Regions from separate parts of the Kitasatospora sp. NPDC022856 genome, predicted to be linked through region 1. Evidence: riboswitches for the same ligand, from Rfam matches in the RefSeq annotation. Region 1 holds a riboswitch; the other holds the start of a gene.
The links. Region 1 has a riboswitch for S-adenosylmethionine ahead of ACZ34W_RS00990 (aminotransferase class V-fold PLP-dependent enzyme). Riboswitches for the same ligand answer to the same signal wherever they lie in the genome.
Positions count from the first base shown of each region.

Region 2: it holds a riboswitch for S-adenosylmethionine, as region 1 does, so the genes downstream of both, thrC (threonine synthase) here and ACZ34W_RS00990 (aminotransferase class V-fold PLP-dependent enzyme) in region 1, are expected to answer to the same signal.

Region 1 covers NZ_JBVHHE010000001.1:221,023-232,473, reverse strand. Annotated here, with positions in the region: gene ctaD (aa3-type cytochrome oxidase subunit I) at 1-1,196, shown strand, start outside; gene ACZ34W_RS01035 (cytochrome c oxidase subunit 4) at 1,196-1,612, shown strand; gene ACZ34W_RS01030 (L,D-transpeptidase) at 1,778-3,037, shown strand; gene ACZ34W_RS01025 (GntR family transcriptional regulator) at 3,066-3,449, opposite strand; gene qcrB (cytochrome bc1 complex cytochrome b subunit) at 3,553-5,214, opposite strand; gene qcrA (cytochrome bc1 complex Rieske iron-sulfur subunit) at 5,211-6,281, opposite strand; gene qcrC (cytochrome bc1 complex diheme cytochrome c subunit) at 6,278-7,087, opposite strand; gene ctaE (aa3-type cytochrome oxidase subunit III) at 7,275-7,895, opposite strand; gene ACZ34W_RS01000 (hypothetical protein) at 8,291-8,716, shown strand; gene trpD (anthranilate phosphoribosyltransferase) at 8,839-9,915, shown strand; SAM riboswitch class IV at 10,062-10,179, shown strand; gene ACZ34W_RS00990 (aminotransferase class V-fold PLP-dependent enzyme) at 10,231-11,451, shown strand, end outside.
Region 2 covers NZ_JBVHHE010000006.1:75,782-87,232, reverse strand. Annotated here, with positions in the region: gene ACZ34W_RS09350 (hypothetical protein) at 1-269, opposite strand, end outside; gene ACZ34W_RS09345 (PadR family transcriptional regulator) at 266-613, opposite strand; gene ACZ34W_RS09340 (HD domain-containing protein) at 705-1,358, shown strand; gene ACZ34W_RS09335 (hypothetical protein) at 1,486-1,851, opposite strand; gene groL (chaperonin GroEL) at 1,952-3,574, opposite strand; gene ACZ34W_RS09325 (cold-shock protein) at 3,990-4,193, opposite strand; gene ACZ34W_RS09320 (ubiquitin-like small modifier protein 1) at 4,797-5,075, opposite strand; gene thrC (threonine synthase) at 5,138-6,424, opposite strand; SAM riboswitch class I at 6,442-6,574, opposite strand; gene ACZ34W_RS09310 (glucosyl-3-phosphoglycerate synthase) at 6,724-7,791, shown strand; gene ACZ34W_RS09305 (alpha,alpha-trehalose-phosphate synthase (UDP-forming)) at 7,839-9,308, shown strand; gene otsB (trehalose-phosphatase) at 9,358-10,227, opposite strand; gene ACZ34W_RS09295 (DUF3263 domain-containing protein) at 10,314-10,553, opposite strand; gene ACZ34W_RS09290 (cupin domain-containing protein) at 10,658-11,002, shown strand; gene ACZ34W_RS09285 (extracellular solute-binding protein) at 11,034-11,451, opposite strand, start outside.

The DNA.
Region 1 (11,451 bases):
CCACGATCATCTGCATGCGCGCGCCCGGCATGACGATGTTCCGGATGTCGATCTTCGTCTGGAACGTCCTGCTGACCGCCGTGCTGGTCCTGCTGGCCTTCCCGGTCCTGGCCGCCGCGCTGTTCGCCCTGGAGGCGGACCGCAAATTCGGGGCACACGTCTTCGACCCGGCCAACGGCGGGGCGCTGCTCTGGCAGCACCTCTTCTGGTTCTTCGGCCACCCCGAGGTGTACATCATCGCGCTGCCGTTCTTCGGCATCGTGTCGGAGATCATCCCGGTCTTCAGCCGCAAGCCGATGTTCGGCTACTCCGGCCTGATCGCGGCCACCATCGCGATCGCCGGTTTGTCCGTGACGGTGTGGGCCCACCACATGTACGTCACCGGCCAGGTGCTGCTGCCGTTCTTCTCCTTCATGACCTTCCTGATCGCGGTCCCGACCGGTGTGAAGTTCTTCAACTGGGTCGGCACCATGTGGAAGGGCTCGCTGAGCTTCGAGACCCCGATGCTCTGGACGGTCGGCTTCCTGGTCACCTTCCTCTTCGGTGGTCTGACGGGTGTCCTGCTCGCCTCCCCGCCGATCGACTTCCACGTCTCGGACTCGTACTTCGTCGTCGCCCACTTCCACTACGTGGTCTTCGGCACCGTCGTCTTCGCGATGTTCGCCGGCTTCCACTTCTGGTGGCCGAAGATGACCGGCAAGATGCTGGACGAGCGCCTCGGCAAGATGACCTTCTGGACGCTCTTCATCGGCTTCCACACCACCTTCCTGGTGCAGCACTGGCTCGGCGCGGAGGGCATGCCCCGCCGCTACGCCGACTACCTGGCCGCGGACGGCTTCACCACGCTGAACACCGTCTCGACCATCGGCTCGTTCCTGCTCGGCCTGTCGATCCTGCCGTTCCTGTACAACGTCTGGAAGACGGCCAAGTACGGCGAGAAGGTCGAGGTGGACGACCCGTGGGGCTACGGCCGCTCGCTGGAGTGGGCGACCTCCTGCCCGCCGCCGCGGCACAACTTCCTCACGCTGCCCCGGATCCGCTCCGAATCGCCGGCCTTCGACCTCCACTACCCGGAGATCGCCGCGCTGGACTACCTGGAGAACCACGGTGAGCCGGCCAAGCACCTCGCCGGTGTGACCCCGGCCAAGTACGACGTCCCGCAGCTGGGCAAGGGCAAGAAGGAAGGCGACGCCTGATGAAGGAACAGGGCAAGATCTTCCTGGGCCTCGCGGTCTTCACGCTCGCGATGGCGATCACCTACGGCGTCTGGACCAACCACTCCGACCTCGGGGTAGAGGCCGCCGGTACCACCGCGCTGTTCCTCGCCTTCGCCCTCTGCGCCTTCATCGGGTACTACCTCGCCTTCACCGCCCGCCGGGTGGACAGCGGCGCTGGTGACAACCCCGAGGCCGAGGTCGCGGACGACGCCGGCGAGCTGGGCTTCTTCGCCCCGCACAGCTGGCAGCCGCTCTCGCTGGCGATCGGTGGCGCGCTCGCGTTCATGGGCGTGATCTTCGGTTGGTGGCTGCTGTACTGGTCGATCCCGATCATCCTGATCGGCCTGTTCGGCTGGGTCTTCGAGTTCTACCGGGGCGAGAACCAGAACCAGTAGGCCTCCCTCGCACAGGGCCGGGCATTCCGCAAAGGATGCCCGGCCCTTTTGCGTCCCCGGAGTGACGGCCTCACCCCCCTGGGCGAACGGGGGGTCGCTCGGATGTCGCTCCGCCGCTTCACGTTCCTACGATCTGATCAATCGTGCGAACCCTCGGAGGCGGTCATGGCCGACAGGCGCGGAACCGCAGGTATCGGCAGCATCTCGCTGGCTCTCGTCGTACTGGCCCCACTGGCCGCCTGCTCGTCCGGTGAGGACGACGCCCCGGGCGCCGTCCACCGGGTCGACGCGGCCCCGCTGGTGCACCTCTCGGCGACCGGGACGGTGGATCCGTCCCAGCCGGTGACGGTGACGGCGGTACCCGGCAGCCGGCTCACCGACGTCACGGTGGTCGGTCCGGACGGCCGGGTGGTGGCCGGACAGCTCTCGGCGGACCAGCTCAGCTGGCAGACCACCGGGCGCCTCAAGGCGGCCACCGCCTACACCGTCAGGATCGCCGCCGACGACGGCAAGGGCGGTCGCGGCGAGACCACCGCCGGCTTCAGCACGGTGGCGGGCCAGCGCCTGCTCACCGCCAAGCTCGGCCCGGACTCCTCCGGCACCGGCCTCTACGGCGTCGGCCAGCCGCTCACCGTCCAGCTCTCGGAGGCGGTGAAGGACCCGCAGGCCCGCCAGGAGGTCGAGCGCGCCCTGACCGTCACCTCGCAGCCCGCCGTCACCGGCGGCTGGTACTGGGTGGACGACAAGAACCTGCACTTCCGCCCGGAGGAGTACTGGCCGACCGGCACCACCGTCAGCCTGGTCTACGACGGCACCGGCAGCCGGATCGCGGACGGCCTCTACGGCGGCGACCGCGCCGCGCTGGCCCTGCGGATCGGCGAACGGGTGGAGTCGGTGGTGGACGCCGCCACCCACGAGCTCACCCTGACGCGCGGCGGCGAGGTGGTCCGGACGATACCCGTGACCACCGGCAAGCCCGGCTTCGACACCCGCAACGGCGTCAAGGTGGTGCTCGGACAGGAGCGCCAGGTGCGGATGAGCGGCGAGACGATCGGCATAGCCGCCGGCAGCTCGGAGGCCTACGACCTCAACGTCGAGTGGGCCACCCGGGTGACCTGGAGCGGCGAGTACGTGCACGCCGCGCCCTGGTCGGTGGGCTCGCAGGGGGTGGCGAACGTCAGCCACGGCTGTACCGGCATGAGCACCGAGAACGCGAAGTGGTTCTACCAGAACACCCGGATCGGCGACCTGGTCACGGTGGTCAACAGCCAGGGTCCGAGCATGGAGTCGTTCGGCAACGGCTTCGGGGACTGGAACATCGCCTGGACCGACTGGGTCAAGCACAGCGCCCTCGGACAGCCCGTCAGCACCACGCCGCCGGCCTCCCGGGCCCCCGCCACCGGGATGATCCGCCCGGAGCTCTGACGCCCCTCCCGGCCCCGGCCCGGGCCGCTCAGCCCTCCCGGCCGGGCTCCCGGTGGGCCAGCCGCAGCGCCGTCGCCACGGCCGCCAGGGCGTCCGCCTCCGGCACGCCGAGCCGCCGGACCCGTTCGGCGTACTCGGTGGCCGCGGCGGCGGCCAGCCGGTGCGCGGTGTCCCCGGTGGCGGCGATCAGGGTGCCGCGCCGGCCGTGCGTCTCCACCACCCCGTCGGTCTCCAGCTCGCGGTAGGCCCGCGCCACCGTCCCGGCCGCCAGCCCGAGCTGCTCGGCCAGGGCCCGGACGGTGGGCAGCCGCAGCCCGGTCGGCAGGTCACCGGTGCGGGCGCGCTCGGCGATCTGCTCCCGGATCTGCTCGTACGGGGGCGTGGCGGCGGCGGGGTCGACGGACAGCTCCACGGGGGCTCCTGACGGTGGGGCGGACGGGAAAGCCCGAGGGCCGCCGACCAGGAAGAACTCTGGTCGGCGGCCCTCGGGGGTGACGCGGGGGATGCGTACGGGATCAGTGGTGGCCGTGGCCGCTGGTGATCTCGTGGTGCTCCTCGGCGGTCGGCTTCGGGATCCGGCTGCCCTCGCCGTAGAAGCCGCGGGAGAGCTTCGCCCGGGTACGGGGGATCAGCCCGGCCTTGGCGGCCACGCCGTTCTCGTCCGTCTCGGCCGGCAGCTCGAACACGGGCGGCTGCTCGTGCGAGGTGAGCTTGTGCAGGTCGGCCTGCGGCAGCTGGGCGTGCACCTCGATGAACTCGCCGTGCGGCAGGCGCTTGATGACGCCCGTCTCGCGGCCGTGCAGCACCTTCTCCTTGTCCCGGCGCTGGAGGCCGAGGCACCAGCGCTTGGTGGCGATGAAGGTCAGTACCGGCACCACGAAGAAGCCCACGCGGACGAAGTACGTGATGTCGTTGATCGACAGGTGCAGGTGGGTGGCGAACAGGTCGTTGCCACCACCGACCAGCAGCACCAGGTACAGGCTGATCCAGGCGGCGCCCAGCGCGGTGCGGACCGGCGCGTTGCGCGGGCGGTCCAGGATGTGGTGCTCGCGCTTGTCGCCGGTGACCCAGGACTCGATGAACGGGTAGACCGCGATCGCGACCAGGACCAGCGGGAAGATCATCAGCGGGACGAAGACACCCAGGTTCAGGGTGTGGCCCCACAGGCCGATCTCCCAGCCCGGCATGACGCGGATCAGGCCCTCGGAGAAGCCCATGTACCAGTCCGGCTGGGCGTCCGTGGACACCTGGTCGGGGCGGTACGGGCCGTACGCCCAGATCGGGTTGATCGTGGCGATCGCCGAGACGGCGGCGATGAGACCGAAGACCAGGAAGAAGAAGCCACCGGCCTTGGCCATGTAGACCGGCATCAGCGGCATGCCGACGACGTTCTTCTCGGTCTTGCCCGGGCCCGCCCACTGGGTGTGCTTGTGGTAGAAGACCAGGATCAGGTGCGCGACCAGCAGGCCGAGCATGATGCCGGGGATCAGCAGCACGTGGATGGTGAAGAACCGCGGCACGATGTCGTGGCCGGGGAACTCGCCGCCGAACAGGAACATCTGGATGTAGGTGCCCACCAGCGGGACGGCGAGGATCGCGCCTTCCATGAAGCGGATACCGGTGCCCGAGAGCAGGTCGTCGGGCAGCGAGTAGCCGAAGAAGCCGTCGAACATGCCCAGGACCAGCAGCAGGAAGCCGAAGACCCAGTTGATCTCACGCGGCTTGCGGAACGCGCCGGTGAAGAACACGCGCATCATGTGCACGAGCATTGCGGCCACGAAGACCAGCGCGGCCCAGTGGTGGATCTGGCGGACCAGCAGGCCGCCGCGGACCTCGAAGCTGATGTCCACCGTCGACGCGTACGCCTCGGACATCGGGATGCCCTTGAGCGGGATGTACGAGCCGTCGTAGATGACCTCGCCCATGCTGGGCTTGAAGAAAAGCGTCAGGTACACGCCCGTCAGGATGATGATGACGAAGGTGTAGAGGCAGATCTCGCCCAGCATGAAGGACCAGTGGTCCGGGAAGATCTTCCGCAGGTTGGCCTTGGCGAGGGAGTAGATCCCCAGCCGGCCGTCCGTCCAGTCAGCAGCCTGCTCCCACTTGTTGGCGGGCTTGGCACGCGTGCTGCCGGCGGGCTTGGCGGCACCGGAGGTGGTGCTGCTCGCGCTACTCATCGAGCACGCTCCCAGTAGCTCGGGCCGACGGGCTCGTCGAAGTCGCCGGTGGCGACCAGGAAGCCCTTCTCGTCAGTGGTGATCTTCAGCTGCGGCAGCGGGTGGCCGGCCGGGCCGAAGATGACGCGCGCGCCGTCCGCCAGGTCGAAGGTCGACTGGTGGCAGGGGCAGAGCGCGTGGTGGGTCTGCTGCTCGTACAGGCTGATCGGGCAGCCGACGTGGGTGCAGATCTTGGAGTAGGCGAGGATGCCCTCGAAGCCCTTCTCCCGGGACTCGGTGTCCTTGATGTCCTCCGGTGCGATGCGCACCAGCATCAGGGCGTCCTTGGCGATCTGCTGCTGGAAGTCCTCGTCGTGCGTGCTGAGACCCTCCGGCATGGCGAAGGTCAGCGAGCCGACGATGACGTCCTCGGCCTTCATCGGCTGGTTGGTGTTCATGTTGATCAGCTGCAGCGGCTTCACATCGGTGGCCTCGCGCCAGCCGGTGTGCTCCAGCTTGTCCTCGGGCAGCGGGCCCAGGTCGCGCAGCAGCACGACGCCGGACAGCGGCACCAGGGCCATCGAACCGATGAGGGTGTTGCGGATCATCTTGCGGCGGCCGAAGCCGGACTCGGCGGCGCCGGTCCTGAACTGCTCGATGACGTCCGCGCGGACCTCGTCGTCGGCCTCGATCGGGTGACGCTCGGCCGGGATCTCGTGGTCCGACATCAGGGTGCGGGCCCAGTGGACCGCACCCGCGCCGATGCAGAACAGCGCGACGCCCAGGGTCATGCCCAGCGCGAAGTTCAGCGCGCTGACGTGGCCCAGCGGGAAGATGTAGACGATCTTGTCCGGGTCGATGGCCACGTAGGAGGCGATGAAGCCCACGGTGGCGAGCATCGAGACCACGAACATCAGCGAGACCTGGCGCTCGGCCCGCTGGGCGGCCCGCTCGTCGATGTCGGTGCGACGCGGTTGGTGGGCCGGCAGGCCCGGGTCGGCGAACGGATCGCCGTGGGCGGCCACCTCGTGGTGTCCGGCGGAGCCGTGTGACTCCGGGAGCTTCTCTTCTGACATGTCGTGGCTCATGACTTCTTGGCCTTGGTGGTGTGGGCGGCGACCCAGATCGCGACCGCGATGAGCGTGCCGAGACCGAAGATCCAGCCGAACAGGCCCTCGGTCACCGGACCGAGGCTGCCGAGCGTGAGACCGCCGGGGTTCGGCTCATCGTTGGTGGTGTGGCGGACGAAGGCCACGATCTGCTTCTTCTGCTCCTCGGGCATGGTGGTGTCCGGGAACGACGGCATGTTCTGCGGGCCGGTCTGCATGGCCTCGTAGATGTGCTTGGCGTCCACTCCCTCCAGCGACGGGGCGTACTTGCCCTGGGTCAGGGCACCGCCCTGGCCGGCGAAGTTGTGGCACTGGGCGCAGTTGGTGCGGAACAGCTCGCCACCCTTGGAGAGGTCCTCGGGGTTGGTCGAGGTGTACTGCTCCTCGGTCGGGATGACCGGGCCGGGGCCGAGCGAAGCCACGAAGGCGGCGAGCTGGTCGATCTCCGCCTGCGAGTAGATGTTCTTCTTGCTCGGCACCTGGGCGCCGGGCTGCTGGGCCGGCATGCGGCCGGTGCCGACCTGGAAGTCGACCGCGGCTGAGCCGACGCCGACCAGGCTCGGACCGTCGCTGCTGCCCTGGCCGTTCAGGCCGTGGCAGGAGGAGCAGCCCACGGCGAAGAGCTTCTTGCCCTCATCGATCGCGAGCGACTGCGCGGCGACGTCGGCCTGCGCCTTGTCGGCGGGCGCGAACGCGGCGTACAGCCCCCCGGTTGCCGCCAGGGCGAGAAGTAGGACGACCAGCGCCGCCAATGGGTGGCGCCGTCGTGCGGAGAGCTTTTTCACGGAATAACCCCGGTGTCAGGATCTGGTCGACTGGTGGGTGCACCCGGCGGCCGGTCTGGCCGGCACGAGGCTGCCTGTCTAGGGCTGCGCGCGCGGTCGGTCGGTTGGGAGCGTAGGCACCGGCAAATCGGGCCGTCGCCGGTGAGGGCGGGACCCGGAGCCGGTGGCCAGCGACCTGATCAGCTGGTTACTTGATCAGGTAGATGGTCGCGAACAGGCCGATCCACACGACGTCGACGAAGTGCCAGTAGTACGACACCACGATGGCGGCGGTGGCCTGCTCGTGCGTGAAGCGCTTGGCTGCGTACGTCCGTCCGAGGACCAGCAGGAAGGCGATCAGACCACCCGTCACGTGCATACCGTGGAAGCCGGTGGTCAGGTAGAACACCGTGCCGTACGGGTCGGAGGACAGCGAGAGGCCGTCCTTCTTGACCAGCTCGGTGTACTCGAAGATCTGGCCGCCGATGAAGATCGCGCCCATCACGAAGGTGATGACGAACCACGAGCGGAGCTTCTTCACGTCCCCGCGCTCGGCAGCGAACACGCCGAGCTGGCAGGTGAGAGAGGAGAGCACCAGGATCGTGGTGTTGACCGAGGAGAAGGGCACGTTGAGGGCGTGCGCCTTCTCGCTCCAGAACTCGGCTCCCTTGACGGAGCGGAGCGTGAAGTACATCGCGAAGAGGGCCGCGAAGAACATCAACTCGGAACTGAGCCAGACGATCGTTCCGACGCTGACCATGTTCGGCCGGTTGACCGATCCGTGCGCGTGCCCGGTTTCTACTGCTGTTGCTGTCGCCACGACGGACATTATGTCGGTCCCTTATTCCGTCTTCACGCCGGGGGGTGTCCCTCGGAGTGTCCGGTGCGTGCGGTATGCCCCGGTGGGGCCCGCCGGGACGCCCGGATGGCGGCTGAGCAGGGGCGTGTCCCTTTTCTGACGGTTCTTCGAAGGCATCTTCGACCCTGATGCCCAGCGTGTCGCTCCACTCCTTCGGGGTCCGCCGGGAGTAAGGGAAAGGCCCTCGGGTCGGCCGTACGGGTGGACCGCGACTGCGGGGGTGACGGCCTGTCCTCCGGGCGGGTGAGTCGTGGGCGCGGCGGCTTGAGACGGATCGTGCGGGAGTGGCTCGGCGGGCGGTGATCGGGAGTAGCATCCGGGTTGAGACGAACGTGGTCCGGATCACACTTGAGGGAGCAGGGCCCATGGCGTACACCACCGACGAGACGCTGACCGTTCTCGTCTACAGCCACGACCGCAACACCCGCGAGCAGGTGCTGACGGCCCTCGGCCGCCGGCCCGCGGAGGATCTGCCGGAGCTGACCTACCTGGAGTGCGCGACGACCCCCGCGGTGCTGAAGGCACTGGAGAAGGGGGGCGTGGACCTCTGCGTGCTGGACGGCGAGGCGGTCCCGGCCGGCGGCCTCGGGCTCGCCCGGCAGTTGAAGGACGAGATCTACGGCTGCCCGCCGGTGCTGGTGGTGATCGGCCGGCCGCAGGACTCCTGGCTGGCCGCCTGGAGCCGGGCCGACGCGGCCATCTCCCACCCGGTGGACCCGGTGGCGCTGGCCGAGGCGGCCGCCACGCTGCTCCGGGCCCGGCTGGCGAAGCGGGCCCCGGCCGCCCGGTAGGACCGCGTCTCAGTGGGAGAGAAGTGAAGGCGACGGCGGGGCGGAGGCGTCCCGCCGCTCGATAGGCTGGCTCCATCCTTACGGAGAACCCCTCGGGGAACCGACAAGAGCTGGAGTCAGCCATGGTGAACGTGAACCCTGCGAACGGCGGCAAGGACCCCGTGCAGGTGGTCCGCACCTGGCCGGACATCCTGTCGGCGCTGCTGCGGGGCGAGGACCTCGACCGGGCGGACACCGCCTGGGCGATGGACCGGATCATGAGCGGCGAGGCCTCCGCGGTGCAGATGGCCGGCTTCATGGTCGCCCTGCGGGCCAAGGGCGAGACGGTGGACGAGATTGTCGGCCTGGTGGACTCGATGTACGCGCACGCCGAACCGCTCTCCATCCCCGGCCCGGCGGTCGACATCGTGGGCACCGGCGGCGACCGGGCGAAGACCGTCAACATCTCGACCATGTCGGCGATCGTCGCCGCGGCGGCCGGTGCCAAGGTGGTCAAGCACGGCAACCGGGCGGCCTCCTCGGCGAGCGGCTCCTCGGACGTGCTGGAGAAGCTCGGCGTCAATCTGGACCTCTCGGCCCGGCGGGTCGCCGAGGTGGCCGAGGAGGTCGGACTGACCTTCTGCTTCGCGGCCAGGTTCCACCCCGCGATGCGGCACACCGCCCCGGCCCGCAGCGGCCTCGGGGTGCCGACCGCCTTCAACACCCTCGGCCCGCTGACCAACCCGGCCAAGGTCACCGCCCACGCGATCGGCTGCTTCGACACCCGGCTGGCCTCGCTGATCGCCGGGGTGCTGGCCCGCCGGGGGTCCACCGCGCTGGTCTTCCGCGGCGACGACGGCCTGGACGAGCTGACCGTCACCACCACCTCCCGGGTCTGGATCGTGCGCGACGGCGAGGTCACCGAGACCTCCTTCGACCCACGCGACGTCGGCGTCCAGCTGGTGGGCATCGAGGCGCTGCGCGGCGGGGACCCGGCGTTCAACGCGGACGTCGCACGCCGGCTGCTGGCCGGGGAGCGCGGAGCGGTGCGGGACGCCGTCCTGATGAACACGGCGACGGCGCTGGTGGCGCTGGACCTCACCGACGCGCCGCTCGCCGAGCAGCTGGCGGCCGGAATGGAGCGGGCCGCGGCGGCCATCGACTCGGGCGCCGCGCAGGATCTGCTGCGGCGCTGGTCCGAGGCCACCACCCGGGTGTGAAGCGGCGGTCGGGCCCGCGGGGGGATGCCTCCCCGTGGGCCCTTTCGCGTCCGGCGGTGGCGTCGCCGTGCCCCGGTGGTGGACCGCTGTCCGGATGGCGGACCCCTGTTTGACCACTCGACGGACGCGACCTAGAGTCTTCGCCAGGTCATGAGTGACAGCGTCAAGCCCCAGCTGGCTGTCCGGCAACCCTCCGTCCGTGGCGGGGTGCCCTGGGTGAGGACCGGGTCTCGCGGCGAACCGTCCGCGTGACAAGCGCGGACGCCGGCTGACACGCACCTCCGGGGTCCTTACCCGTCGAAGGAGTGCACCCCCATGTCCGTCGCCACCGAGATCTGCGCCCCGCTCCCCGTCCTCGGCCACGACGTCGAGGTCCCGCTGGTCAACGGTGACAAGGTCACCTACGCCGCGCTCGACTACGCCGCCAGCTCCCCGGCGCTGCAGCGGGTCTGGGACGACGTCGCCGCCTACGCCCCCTACTACGGCAGCGTGCACCGGGGCGCCGGCTACCTCTCCCAGCTCTCCACCGACCTCTTCGAGCAGAGCCGCCGCACCGTCGCGGACTTCCTCGACCTGCGCGAGGGCGACCAGGTGGTCTTCACCCGGGCCACCACCGACTCGCTGAACCTGCTGGCGGGCGCCGTCCCGGCCGGCACCCGGGTCTTCGCCTTCGAGACCGAGCACCACGCCTCGCTGCTGCCCTGGCGCCACGCCGGGCTGAGCGTCACCTACCTGCGCGCCCCGCGCTCGCACGCCGAGGCCGTCGCCGCGCTGGACGCCGCGCTGGCCGAGGCCCCCGAGGGCCCCAAGCTGCTCTGCGTCACCGGCGCCTCGAACGTCACCGGCGAGCTCTGGCCGGTCGCCGAGCTCACCGAGACCGCCCACCGGCACGGCGCCCGGGTGGTGCTGGACGCCGCGCAGCTCGCCCCGCACCACCGGGTCTCGGTGCGCGAGCTGGGCGTGGACTGGATCGCCTTCTCGGGCCACAAGATCTACGCGCCGTTCGGCGCCGGGGTGCTGGCCGGCCGGGCCGACTGGCTGGACGCGGCCGAGCCGTACCTGGCCGGCGGCGGCGCCACCCGCACGGTCGCCCGGGAGGCCGACGGCTCGGTGGCCGTGCAGTGGCACACCGGCCCGGCCCGGCACGAGGCCGGCTCGCCGAACGTGATCGGCGTCTACTCCATCGCCTCGGCCTGCCGGGCCCTGACCGAGGCGGGCTTCGACGCGCTGGAGGCCCGCGAGCGGCAGCTGATCGCCCGGCTGAAGGCCGGGCTGGCGGAGGTCCCGCAGGTGCGGGTGCTGAACCTGTTCGGCGCGGACTCGGCCCGGGTGGGCGTGCTCTCCTTCGTCGTCCAGGGCTGGAACAGCTCGCACTTCTCGGCCGCGCTCTCCGCCGAGTACGGCATCGGGGTGCGCGACGGCCTGTTCTGCGCGCACCCGCTGGTGCGCACCCTGCTCGGCGACGAGGACGTGGCGCCGTCCGAGTGCGGTGCGCCGGAGGCGTCGCTGCCGGGGGAGCGCAGCCTGAACGCGATC
Region 2 (11,451 bases), on a different contig from region 1:
GCGGCCCCCGCGGCGGTGCCGGCCACCAGCGGAACCGCCAGCGCCAGCAGCCGCCCGGCCGCCGACGCCGAGGTCAGCCGGGCGCGCATCCGCAGGCCGTAGGCGGCGAGGTCCAGCGCCTCCCGCAGCAGGGTGGGCCGGTCCGCCTCCGCCGTGGTGTCGGCGAAGACCGCCGCCAGCTCCTCGCCGCGCTCGCGGCGGTAGCGGGCCGGGTAGAGCTGGAGCGCCGCCCGCAGGGCGACCGGCCGGTCGATGGTCTGCATGCTCACGCGAAGACCCCCCTGACCATCGAGAGCACGGCGGAGAGCCGGCGCTCGGCCTCGGAGGCGACGGCCCGCAGCCGCCCCGCCTCGGCCGCCAGCGCGCCGCGGCCGGCCGGCGTCAGCGCGTAGCTGCGCCGGGCCCGGCCGTCCACGACCTCCTCGGCGGCGACCTCGATCAGGCCCTGCTGGAGCAGCCGGTCGAGCGCGCCGTAGAGGGTGCCGGTGCGCATCTTCACCCGGCCGTCGGAGATCGCGGTGACCTCCTGGATGAGCGCGTAGCCGTGTCTGGGCGCGTCGGCCAGCGCGGTGAGCAGAAGCAGCGTCGGCTCCTGCATGGCTCGTTCTGTCATAGGACTACATATATCGTCAAACTACATATGCGTCCAGTGGACCCGCCGGACTCCGCCCGTGCCGCGACCGGCACCCCGCCAGAATGAGCCCATGCCGAACCAGCCCGCCGCCCCCGTCCCGGCCGACCTGCTCGCCGACTGGACCGCCCTGCTGCGCCGCTGCGGCGCCGGCGCCGACCCCGCGCCGTACGGCCGCGACCTGCTGGGCCGCTGGGCCGAACCGCAGCGCCGCTACCACACCACCGCCCACCTGCGGGCGGTGCTCGGCCACGTGGACGTGCTCGCCGCGCACGCCGAGGACCCGGACACCGTCCGGCTGGCCGCCTGGTTCCACGACGCCGTCTACCGCCCGGACCGCTCCGAGAACGAGGAGCGCAGCGCCGCCCTCGCCGTCCGGGCGCTCACCGAGGCGGGCCTGTCCGGACCGCGGACCGCCGAGGTGGCCCGTCTGGTCCGGCTCACCGTCTCGCACCGCCCCGAACCCGGCGACCGGGACGGCGAGGTGCTCTGCGACGCGGACCTCGCCGTCCTCGGCGGCGACCCGCGGGCGTACGCCGCCTACGCGGCCGCGGTGCGCGAGGAGTACGCCTTCGTCCCGGAGCCGGACTTCCGCGCCGGGCGGGCCGACATCCTGCGCCGGCTCCTGGCCCTGCCCGCGCTCTACCGCACGCCCCTCGCCCGCGAGCGCTTCGACGCCGCCGCCCGGGCCAACCTGGCGGCCGAACTCGACCGGCTCGAAGGCTGACTCACTGACCGGCCGACCGGCTGACCAGCCGACTCACTGACCGGCCGACCCGTTGACCGGCCGACCCGCCCAGGACGCGCGAAGGCCCGGCCCGGCGCACGGGGCGCCGGGCCGGGCCGGGGCAGGGTCAGCCGTCGAGCCGGCCGACGGGCGCCACCACCGCCCCCGCCTTGCCGCAGACCCAGTGCGGCTCCGGCCCCAGCTCGGGCTCGACGCCCAGCGCGTGCGGGTCACCATCGGCCGCGCACGAGGTGCAGAGCGGCCAGCGGCCGTAGGCCTCCAGCAGCGCGTCCTGGACGTCCTGGGCGACCAGCCCGAGCACGTACTCGGCGCCGTCCGGCCACTGCTCAAGCCACCACCGGCGGTGCGTCACGGCGTCCTCGACCAGCGACACCACGGCGGCGTCCGCCACGTCCCGCGCGGTCAGGTCGGCCAGGATCAGCGCCCGCGCGTTGTGCAGGGCGGTCTCGATGTCATCAGCGGTGGCAGCCATCCGTCCATTGTCCCAAAACGGCGCCGGACACAACGCCGCACGGGCGGCTCCCCGAGGGGAACCGCCCGTGCGATCGGGAAACGACCGATCCCGGAGGGGATCAGAAGTCCATGTCACCGCCCGGCATGCCTCCGCCGGCGGCCGCGGCGGCCTTCTCCGGCTTGTCGGCGATGACGGCCTCGGTGGTGAGGAAGAGCGCCGCGATGGAGGCGGCGTTCTGCAGCGCGGAACGGGTGACCTTCGCCGGGTCGATGATGCCCTCGGCGATGAGGTCGACGTAGGTGTTGGTGGCGGCGTTCAGGCCGTGACCGGCGGGGAGGTTGCGCACCTTCTCCACCACGACACCGCCCTCGAGGCCGGCGTTGGTCGCGATCTGCTTGATCGGGGCCTCCAGCGCCACGCGGACGATGTTGGCACCGGTGGCCTCGTCGCCCTCCAGCTCCAGCTTGTCGAACGCGACACCGGCCTGCAGCAGCGCGACGCCACCACCGGCGACGATGCCCTCCTCGACGGCGGCCTTCGCGTTGCGGACGGCGTCCTCGATGCGGTGCTTGCGCTCCTTGAGCTCCACCTCGGTGGCCGCGCCGGCCTTGATGACGGCCACGCCGCCGGCCAGCTTGGCGAGGCGCTCCTGGAGCTTCTCGCGGTCGTAGTCCGAGTCGCTGTTCTCGATCTCGGCACGGATCTGGTTCACGCGGCCGGCGACCTGGTCGCTGTCGCCGCCACCGTCGACGATGGTGGTCTCGTCCTTGGTGATGACCACCTTGCGGGCGGTGCCCAGCAGGTCGACGCCGGCGTTCTCCAGCTTGAGGCCGACCTCCTCGGAGATCACGGTGCCACCGGTGAGGATGGCGATGTCGCCGAGCATGGCCTTGCGGCGGTCGCCGAAGCCCGGGGCCTTGACGGCGACGGACTTGAAGGTGCCGCGGATCTTGTTCACGACCAGGGTCGACAGGGCCTCGCCCTCGACGTCCTCGGCGATGATGACGAGCGGCTTGCCGCTCTGCATGACCTTCTCCAGCAGCGGGAGCAGGTCCTTGACCGAGCCGATCTTGGAGTTGGCGATGAGGATGTACGGGTCCTCGAACGTCGCCTCCATCCGCTCCAGGTCGGTGGCGAAGTAGGCGGAGATGTAGCCCTTGTCGAAGCGCATGCCCTCGGTGAGCTCGAGCTCCAGACCGAAGGTGTTGCTCTCCTCGACGGTGATGACGCCTTCCTTGCCGACCTTGTCCATGGCCTCGGCGATGAGCTCGCCGATCTGGGTGTCGGCGGCCGAGATGGAGGCGGTGGAGGCGATCTGCTCCTTGGTCTCCACGTCCTTGGCCTGGGCCAGCAGCTGGTCCGAGACGGCCTGGACGGCCTTCTCGATACCGCGCTTCAGGGCCATCGGGTTGGCGCCGGCGGCGACGTTGCGCAGACCCTCGCGAACGAGCGCCTGGGCCAGCACGGTGGCGGTGGTGGTGCCGTCACCCGCGACGTCGTCGGTCTTCTTGGCGACCTCCTTGACGAGCTCCGCGCCGATCTTCTCGTAGGGGTCCTCGAGCTCGATCTCCTTGGCGATGGAGACACCGTCGTTGGTGATCGTGGGGGCGCCCCACTTCTTCTCCAGCACGACGTTGCGGCCCTTGGGGCCGAGCGTGACCTTCACCGCGTCGGCGAGCTGGTTCATGCCACGCTCAAGGCCGCGGCGAGCTTCCTCATCAAAGGCGATGATCTTGGCCATCAGAAGTGGTCCTCCGGGACACGGTCGACTGCTCGGACCAAGGGGTGCCCGCGACGGACGGCCCTGGTGTGCGGGGGTCCTTTCCCCTACCGCTCCCGGGGGCCTCACCGACCCAGTCCGCTGTCACTCTCACACTGTGAGTGCTAACGCCAATGATTAGCACTCCGGGTAGGCGAGTGCAAGCCCAATCGCCCAACCCGCGAGCCGCGTCCGCCCCCTGCGGCCGCCGTCGGCGAGCCCCCGACGGGCCGCCGCCGGGCCGCCGCCGGGGTGTCCGGCACCCCCGCGCCGGACGCCGCGCGGGCCCCCGCCGGACATGCCGACGGGCCCGTACGACATGTGTCGTACGGGCCCGTCGTGAAGCAAGAGGTGCACCAGCCGAATGGGCCGAGCCGAACTCCTGGGGTCGGAAAGGTCAGACCGCGGCGCGGACCATGTCCGCCTGCGGGCCCTTCTGCCCCTGAGAGATCTCGAACTCGACCCGCTGGCCCTCCTCAAGGGTGCGGTAGCCGTCCATCTGGATCGCGCTGTAGTGGACGAAGACGTCCGCACCACCGTCGACCGCGATGAAGCCGTAGCCCTTCTCCGCGTTGAACCACTTGACGGTGCCCTGAGCCATTCCGAACTCCCCTAGTGCTGTGCTGGCCCTTCACGCGCCCGCAGGTCGCGGGCCCGGGTCTGGTTTGAGGCCGGCCCGGGGAACCCCCCCTGGGCGCAGCCGTGCACGCCACAATCGTCCGCGGAGACCACCGGAAGGCCTCCGGTGAGCGGGTGATTGCGTCGACCGCGGCTGAATGTATCCGGATCGACGCCCTCTGCAACAGGGTCAACCGCTGGGAATTCCCTAGGTCCACCAGGGGACAGGCCAGACCAAAGCGGGAGGAAATCGGCATTTCACGCCGGACATAGCGGACGAATTACTCAAATGCCTTCGAGAATTCTGACATCGGCCTGACATGTTTCACGGTCACGGCCCCGGCGCCGGTCTCAGCGGCCGGACAGACACCGGCGGTACGGGCGCGGACGGAGTTCGAGTACCGGCGCGAGGGGGGTGGCGCGGCCCTCTTCCCGGACGAGCCACACTCTACTCCCCCGGACCGCGAAATATTCCCGCCGGAATGCGGCGGGCCGCCCGCGCGTACGGAGATCGGAATTCCGTACGGGCGGACGGCCCGGTCGAAAACGGGTCGGCCGATGAAAGGCCTGGTCGGAAAGGGGCGGATCAGCAGCCGCCGGCCACCGCCGGAATGATCGAAACGCTCGCGCCGTCCTTGATCTCGGTGGCCAGGCCCTCGGCGAAGCGGACGTCGTCGTCGTTGACGTAGACGTTGACGAACCGGCGCAGCTTGCCGGCGTCGTCCAGGATCCGGGCGGCGATCCCGGCGTGGTTCCGCTCCAGGTCGGCGATGACGTCGCCCAGGGTGGCGCCCTCGGCGGCCACCTCGGCGGCGCCGCCGGTGTAGGTGCGCAGGATGGTCGGGATGCGGACGGTGGCGCTCATGGGGGATCTCCTCGGGCGGTGCGGCCGGGCGGCCGGTACGGGCTGCGGGGGCGGCGGGCGGGTCAGGCGGACGCGAGGCCGGCGTCGCGGAACGAGGCCAGCGTCGGGCGGATGACGGTGGTCATCCCGGAGTCGGAGACGGCGTCCAGCGTCTTCAGGCCGTCACCGGTGTTGATCGCGACGGTCTCCTTGGCCGGATCCAGCTGTCCGGTCTCGACCAGCTTCTTCAGCACGCCGACGGTCACCCCGCCCGCGGTCTCGGCGAAGATGCCCTCGGTCCGGGCCAGCAGCTTGATCGCGGCGACCACCTCGGCGTCGGTGACGTCCTCGACCGCCCCGCCGGTGCGCCGGGCGATGTCCAGCACGTAGGGGCCGTCGGCCGGGTTGCCGATCGCCAGCGACTTGGCGATGGTGTCCGGCCTGACCGGCCGGATCACGTCCTGGCCGGCCTTGAAGGCCGCCGACACCGGCGAGCAGCCCGCCGCCTGGGCGCCGAAGATCCGGTACGGCCGGTCCTCGACCAGGCCCAGCTTGATCAGCTCCTGCAGGCCCTTGTCGATCTTCGTCAGCTGCGAGCCCGAGGCGATCGGGATGACGATCTGCTCCGGCAGCCGCCAGCCGAGCTGCTCGCAGATCTCGTACGCCAGCGTCTTGGAACCCTCGCCGTAGTACGGGCGCAGGTTGACGTTGACGAAGCCCCAGCCCTCACCGGCCGGGTCGCCGATCAGCTCCGAGCAGAAGCGGTTCACGTCGTCGTAGTTGCCCTCGATGCCGACCAGCTCGCCACCGTAGACACCGGCCATGACGACCTTGCCCTGCTCCAGGTCGTGCGGGATGAACACGCAGGACTTGAACCCGGCCCGGGCCGCCGCCGCGCCCACCGCGCCGGCCAGGTTGCCGGTCGAGGAGCAGGAGAGGGTCGTGAAGTGGAACGCGCGGGCCGCCTCGATCGCGCAGGCGACCACCCGGTCCTTGAAGGAGTGCGTCGGGTTGCCGGAGTCGTCCTTGACGTGCAGCTGGGCGGTGAACCCGAGCTCGCGGCCCAGGTTGTCCGCCTTCACCAGCGGGGTCCACCCCGGGTTGAGGTTCGGCTTGTCGGCCACGTCGGCCGGGACGGGCAGCAGCGGGGCGTAGCGCCAGATCGACGCCGGACCGGCCTCGATCCGCTTGCGGAGCTCCTCCGCGCCCTCGCTCCCGAAGTCGTAGGCGATCTCCAGCGGCCCGAAGCACTCCAGGCAGGCGAAGCTGGGACCGAGCGGGAACCGGGTACCGCACTCCCGACAGGACAGTGCGACGGCGGGACCGAGATCAACGGTCGCGGGGGCGGCTGCGGCGGTGTCGATAGCCATGATGGCGGAGGCCTCTCTCCTCATCTTCCCCGTGACGCGGGCGCGCCACAGGCCGGAATTGGCACCTGTCCCGCCGGGGCCGGAGGCCTGCCGTGCGAGAAGGTTGCCGGGACGTCAACGGGCCGTTCCCTCAGTCCCTCTGGATGAGCTCTGTGAAGTTGTGGTCCTGCTCAGCGGCGACCCCGGCGTGCGAAGGTCCGATCGCTGTACGAAGACTGTATCCGAAGGCGTCAACCCTGAACGGGACCGTCCGCCACGCGAGATGCCCCGTCCCACCCCGATCCGTCGAGGAGAGTTCCGTGCCCGCCGAACCGACACCCGCGCTCCTCCCGAAGGCGGCGTCCTGGCTGCGCCGCCGCTCCTGGAGCGCGGCCGACCGCCCGGTGGGCGCCCTGCTGGCGGCCAAGCAGGCGGCGGGTCGGGCCGGCACCGTCAGCGTGGTGCTGCCCGCCCTGGACGAGGAGGCCACCGTCGGCGACATCGTCCGCACCGTGCGCCGCGAGCTGATGGAACGCCTGCCCCTCGTCGACGAACTCGTCGTCGTCGACTCCGGCTCCGTCGACGGCACCGCCGCCGCGGCCGCCGGGGCCGGCGCCCGGGTCGTCCACCGCGACGACATCCTGCCCCGGCTGCCCGCCTCCCCCGGCAAGGGCGAGGTGCTCTGGCGCTCGCTGCTGGTCACCAGCGGCGAGATCGTCTGCTTCGTCGACGCCGACCTGCGCTCCTTCGACCCCGCCTTCGTCTCCGGCATCATCGGCCCGCTGCTCACCGAGCCGGACATCCAGCTGGTCAAGGCCATGTACGACCGGCCGCTCGAAGTGACGAACGGCTCCGGCTCCGGCGACGCCGCCGTGGTCCCCTCCGGCGGCGGACGGGTCACCGAGCTGGTCGCCCGCCCCCTGCTCAACCTGCACTGGCCGGAACTCGCCGGTTTCGTCCAGCCGCTCGGCGGCGAGTACGCGGCCCGCCGCTCGCTGCTCGAACGGCTGCCGTTCCCCACCGGCTACGGCGTCGAGCTCGGCCTCCTGGTGGACGCCCTGGAGCTCGCCGGCCTGGACGCCCTCGCCCAGGTGGACGTCGGCGTACGCCACCACCGCCACCAGGACAGCCAGGCGCTCGGCCGGATGGCCGCCACCATCTACCGCACCGCCCTGGAACGCCTGGACCGGACCCACCGGCTGAAGGCCTCCGCCGACCTGGTCCACCCGCTGCTCACCCAGTTCACCCGGGACCCGCGCACCGCGGCCGGGCCCCCGGCCGGCGGCGCCGCCATCTTCACCCCGCACACCCATGCGATCACGGCGGAGGAACGGCCCCCGATGCACACCGTCCCGGAGTACGCCGCCCACCACGGCCACCAGGCCTGACGCCGGACGGGGGTTTGCCGACCCGGGCCCACGGCAACGTACCAACCATGGGCGATCTCACGACCGAACGTTCGAGTGCGACCGGTTCCGCCACCGTACTGGTGGCCTCCAACCGGGGACCGGTGTCATTCAGTACCGCGGCCGACGGCACCCTGACCCTGCGCCGGGGCGGCGGCGGGCTGGTGTCCGGACTCTCCGCGATCGACGACCCGCATGCCGTCTGGGTCTGCGCGGCGCTCGGCGACGCCGACCGCCGGGCCGCCCGGGAGGCCCCCGACGGCCGCCTCGACCGGGCCGGCCACGACGTCGGCGGACAGGCCGTCCGGATGCTGGACATAGACCCGGAGACCTTCGCGGCCGCCTACAACGGCGTCGCCAACTCCACCCTCTGGTTCGTCCACCACCTGCTCTACGCCACCCCGACGGCCCCCTCCTTCGGCGCGGAGTTCCGCTCCGAATGGCAGTCCTACCGCGCCTACAACGCCGCCTTCGCCGAGGCCCTCGCCGCCGAGGCCGCGCCCGGGGCCGCGGTACTGATCCAGGACTACCACCTCTCACTGGCCCCGGCCCTGCTCCGGACCGCCCGCCCCGACCTGCGCATCGGCCACTTCTCGCACACCCCGTGGGCCCCGCCCGAGTACTTCCGGCTGCTGCCGGACGACGTCGCCGAGAGCGTCCTCACCGGCATCCTCGGCGCCGACCGGGCCGCCTTCCTGACCCGCCGCTGGGCCCTCGCCTTCGCCGACTGCTGCGCGGACGTCCTCGGCGCGGACGTCGACCGCGAGGCCCTCACCGTGACGCACGCGGGCCGCACCACCCGGCTCGGCGTGCACGCCCTCGGGGCCGACGCCGACTTCCTGCGCGAGCGGTCCCACCGCCCGGACGTCGACGAGCGGCTCGCCACCCTGCGCGAGGCGGTCGGCGGGCGGCGCACCGTCGTCCGGGTCGACCGCACCGAGCTGAGCAAGAACATCGTCCGCGGCTTCCAGGCCTACCGGCACCTGCTCCGCAGCCGCCCCGAGTGGCTGGACAGCGTGGTGCACATCGCCTTCGCCTACCCCTCGCGCACCGACCTCGCCGAGTACCGCGCCTACACCGCCGAGGTCGAGCGGCTCGCCGCCGAGATCAACGCGGAGTTCGGCACCGCCGACTGGCAGCCGCTGATCCTGCACGTCAACGACGACTTCCCGCGCTCCCTGGCGGCCTACCGGCTGGCCGACGTCGCCCTGGTCAACCCGATCCGCGACGGCATGAACCTGGTCGCCAAGGAGGTACCGGTGGTCTCCGACCGCGGCTGCGCCCTGGTGCTCTCCCGCGAGGCCGGCGCCCACGCGGAGCTGGCCGACGACGCCCTGTGCGTCAACCCGTACGACGTCATCGCCACCGCGGAGGCCCTGCACACGGCGCTCACCATGCCCGAGGACGAGCGGGCCGACCGCAGCAAGCGCCTCGCCGCCGCCTCGACGGCGCTGCCGCCGCAGCAGTGGTTCCTCGACCAGCTGACGGCGCTGGACTGACCGCCGCCGTGCCGGCCGGCGGCCCGACCGCCGGCCGGCTCGGCCGACTCTAGGAGCCCTGGGCCCCGTCCCCGAGCGCCGCTCCCAGCGCCGTCAGCAGCCCCACCACGCCGGCCGGGCCGGCGACCACCAGGTCCGCCCGGTCGGCGAGCTCCCGCACCGGCGCGTCGCCGTCGACCGTGCCGCTGCACACCAGCAGGCCGGCCAGCCCCTCGCCGCGCAGCTTCTCCACGGCCGCGAAGGCCGCCACGTCCCCCAGGTCGTCCCCCGCGTAGAGCACCGCCCGGGCGCCCCGCTCGCGCAGGAACCCGGTCAGCGCGGCGCCCTTGTCCACCCCCGGCGGCCGCAGCTCCAGCACCAGCCGGCCCGGCTCCACCACCAGCCCGTGCTCGGCGGCCAGCGCCTCCACCGGGGCGCGCAGCAGCTCGAACGCCTCCTCCGGCGCCTCCGTCCGCCGGGTGTGGACGGCCAGCGAGCGCCCCTTGTCCTCCACCCACGTCCCGGCCGGCGCTCCGACCCGCGCCAGTACGCCGTCCAGCGCGGCCCGCGCCCGTGCCACTCCCGGGTGCGCCGGCGGCGCCGTCAGCTCGCCGCCCTCCCAGCGCTCGGCCCCGTAGTGCCCGAGCACCACCACGCCGTCGACGCCGCCGAACCCGCCGTACTCCACCGCCAGGGCGGCCGGCCGGCCGGTCACCACCACGATCGCGCCGACCCGGGGCGCCAGCTCCGCCAGCGCGCCCGCCGCCCCCGGATGCGCCCGCGCCCGGCTCGGATCCGCCACGATCGGCGCCAGCGTCCCGTCGAAGTCGAGCGCCACCACCGCCTCCCGGGGCGCCCGGAGGATCGCCTCCAGCCCCGCCCGTCCGGCCTCGTTCCCCGGCTCCGCCATCTCCTCAAGACCCATGTCCTCAAGACCCATGTCCGGAACCTACCCAGCCTTCCGGGCCCGACCCGCCCCCGGACCCGGGAACGCCCCGGTAGCCCGAGCGGCCCGGGACCACCGGGCTACCGGGCCGCGCGCCGTGCCTCCCGCACCCGCCGCAGCCGGTTCACCAGCACCGGCGCGTGCGCCAGCGCCGCCGGCCGGTCCAGCAGGGCGTTCAGCAGCTGGTAGTAGCGCGTGCTGGAGAGCCCCAGCTCCTCGCGGATCGCCCGCTCCTTGGCCCCGGCCGTCCGCCACTGCCGCCCTTCGAGCTCCAGCACCGCCGTGTCCCGCTCGTCGAGCCCGTCCGTCCCCGCACCCATCCGCGACCCACCTCCGTCCAGCACTACGGAGTGTCATTCTCCCCCGGCGAGGCGACACACCTTGCGCCCCCGCCGGCGTCCCCGCCCGGGCTAGCGTCACCCCCATGACGCCCAGCTTCGCCGTGCACATCCCGACCGCCGAGCTCGAACCCGACCCGCTCGACCCGGCCCAGATCGTCTCCGGCACCCCCGAGGTCTCCGGCCGCGTGCTCTCCGAGTCCCCCGACGGCCGCCAGCTGCGCGGCATCTGGCAGATCACCCCCGGCGTGGTCACCGACGTCGAGGCCGACGAGATGTTCGTGGTGCTCAGCGGTCGGGCCACCGTCGAGATCGACGGCGGCCCGACCCTGGAGGTCGGTCCGGGCGACTGCGCCGTCCTGCGGTCCGGCGACCGCACCACGTGGACGGTCCACGAGACCCTCCGCAAGGCCTACGCCATCACCCTCTGACGTCCGCACCCGCCGCCCGGCCCGGGATCCGTCACTTGCGGACCCGGGCCGCCTCCTTCACCGCGGACTCCTGGAGCCCCTCCAGCACCTGCTTGGCGTCGCCCGTCACGGCGCCGCCGATCCCCGCCTTGATCCGGTTGCTGACGTCCGCCCAGGCCGGGTCCCCGAAGGGGTAGAAGCTCGCGTTGGTCAGCCCGGCCGCGAACTGCTTGAGGTCCTCGTGCCTCCCGTCCTTGGTCACCGCGGTGAAGGCGTCCTGGGTGACCGGCAGCAGGTTGTACGTCTCGTCGAACTTGAGCTGGTTGTCCTTGGCGTACACGAAGCTGAGGAACTTGCGGATCTCGTTGCGGTGCCCGTTCGCCTTGAACGCCATCATCCAGTCGGCCACCCCGAGGCTGCCGGTCTTCGCCAGCCCGTCCTTCTTCGGGATCGGCGCCGTGCCGAAGTCG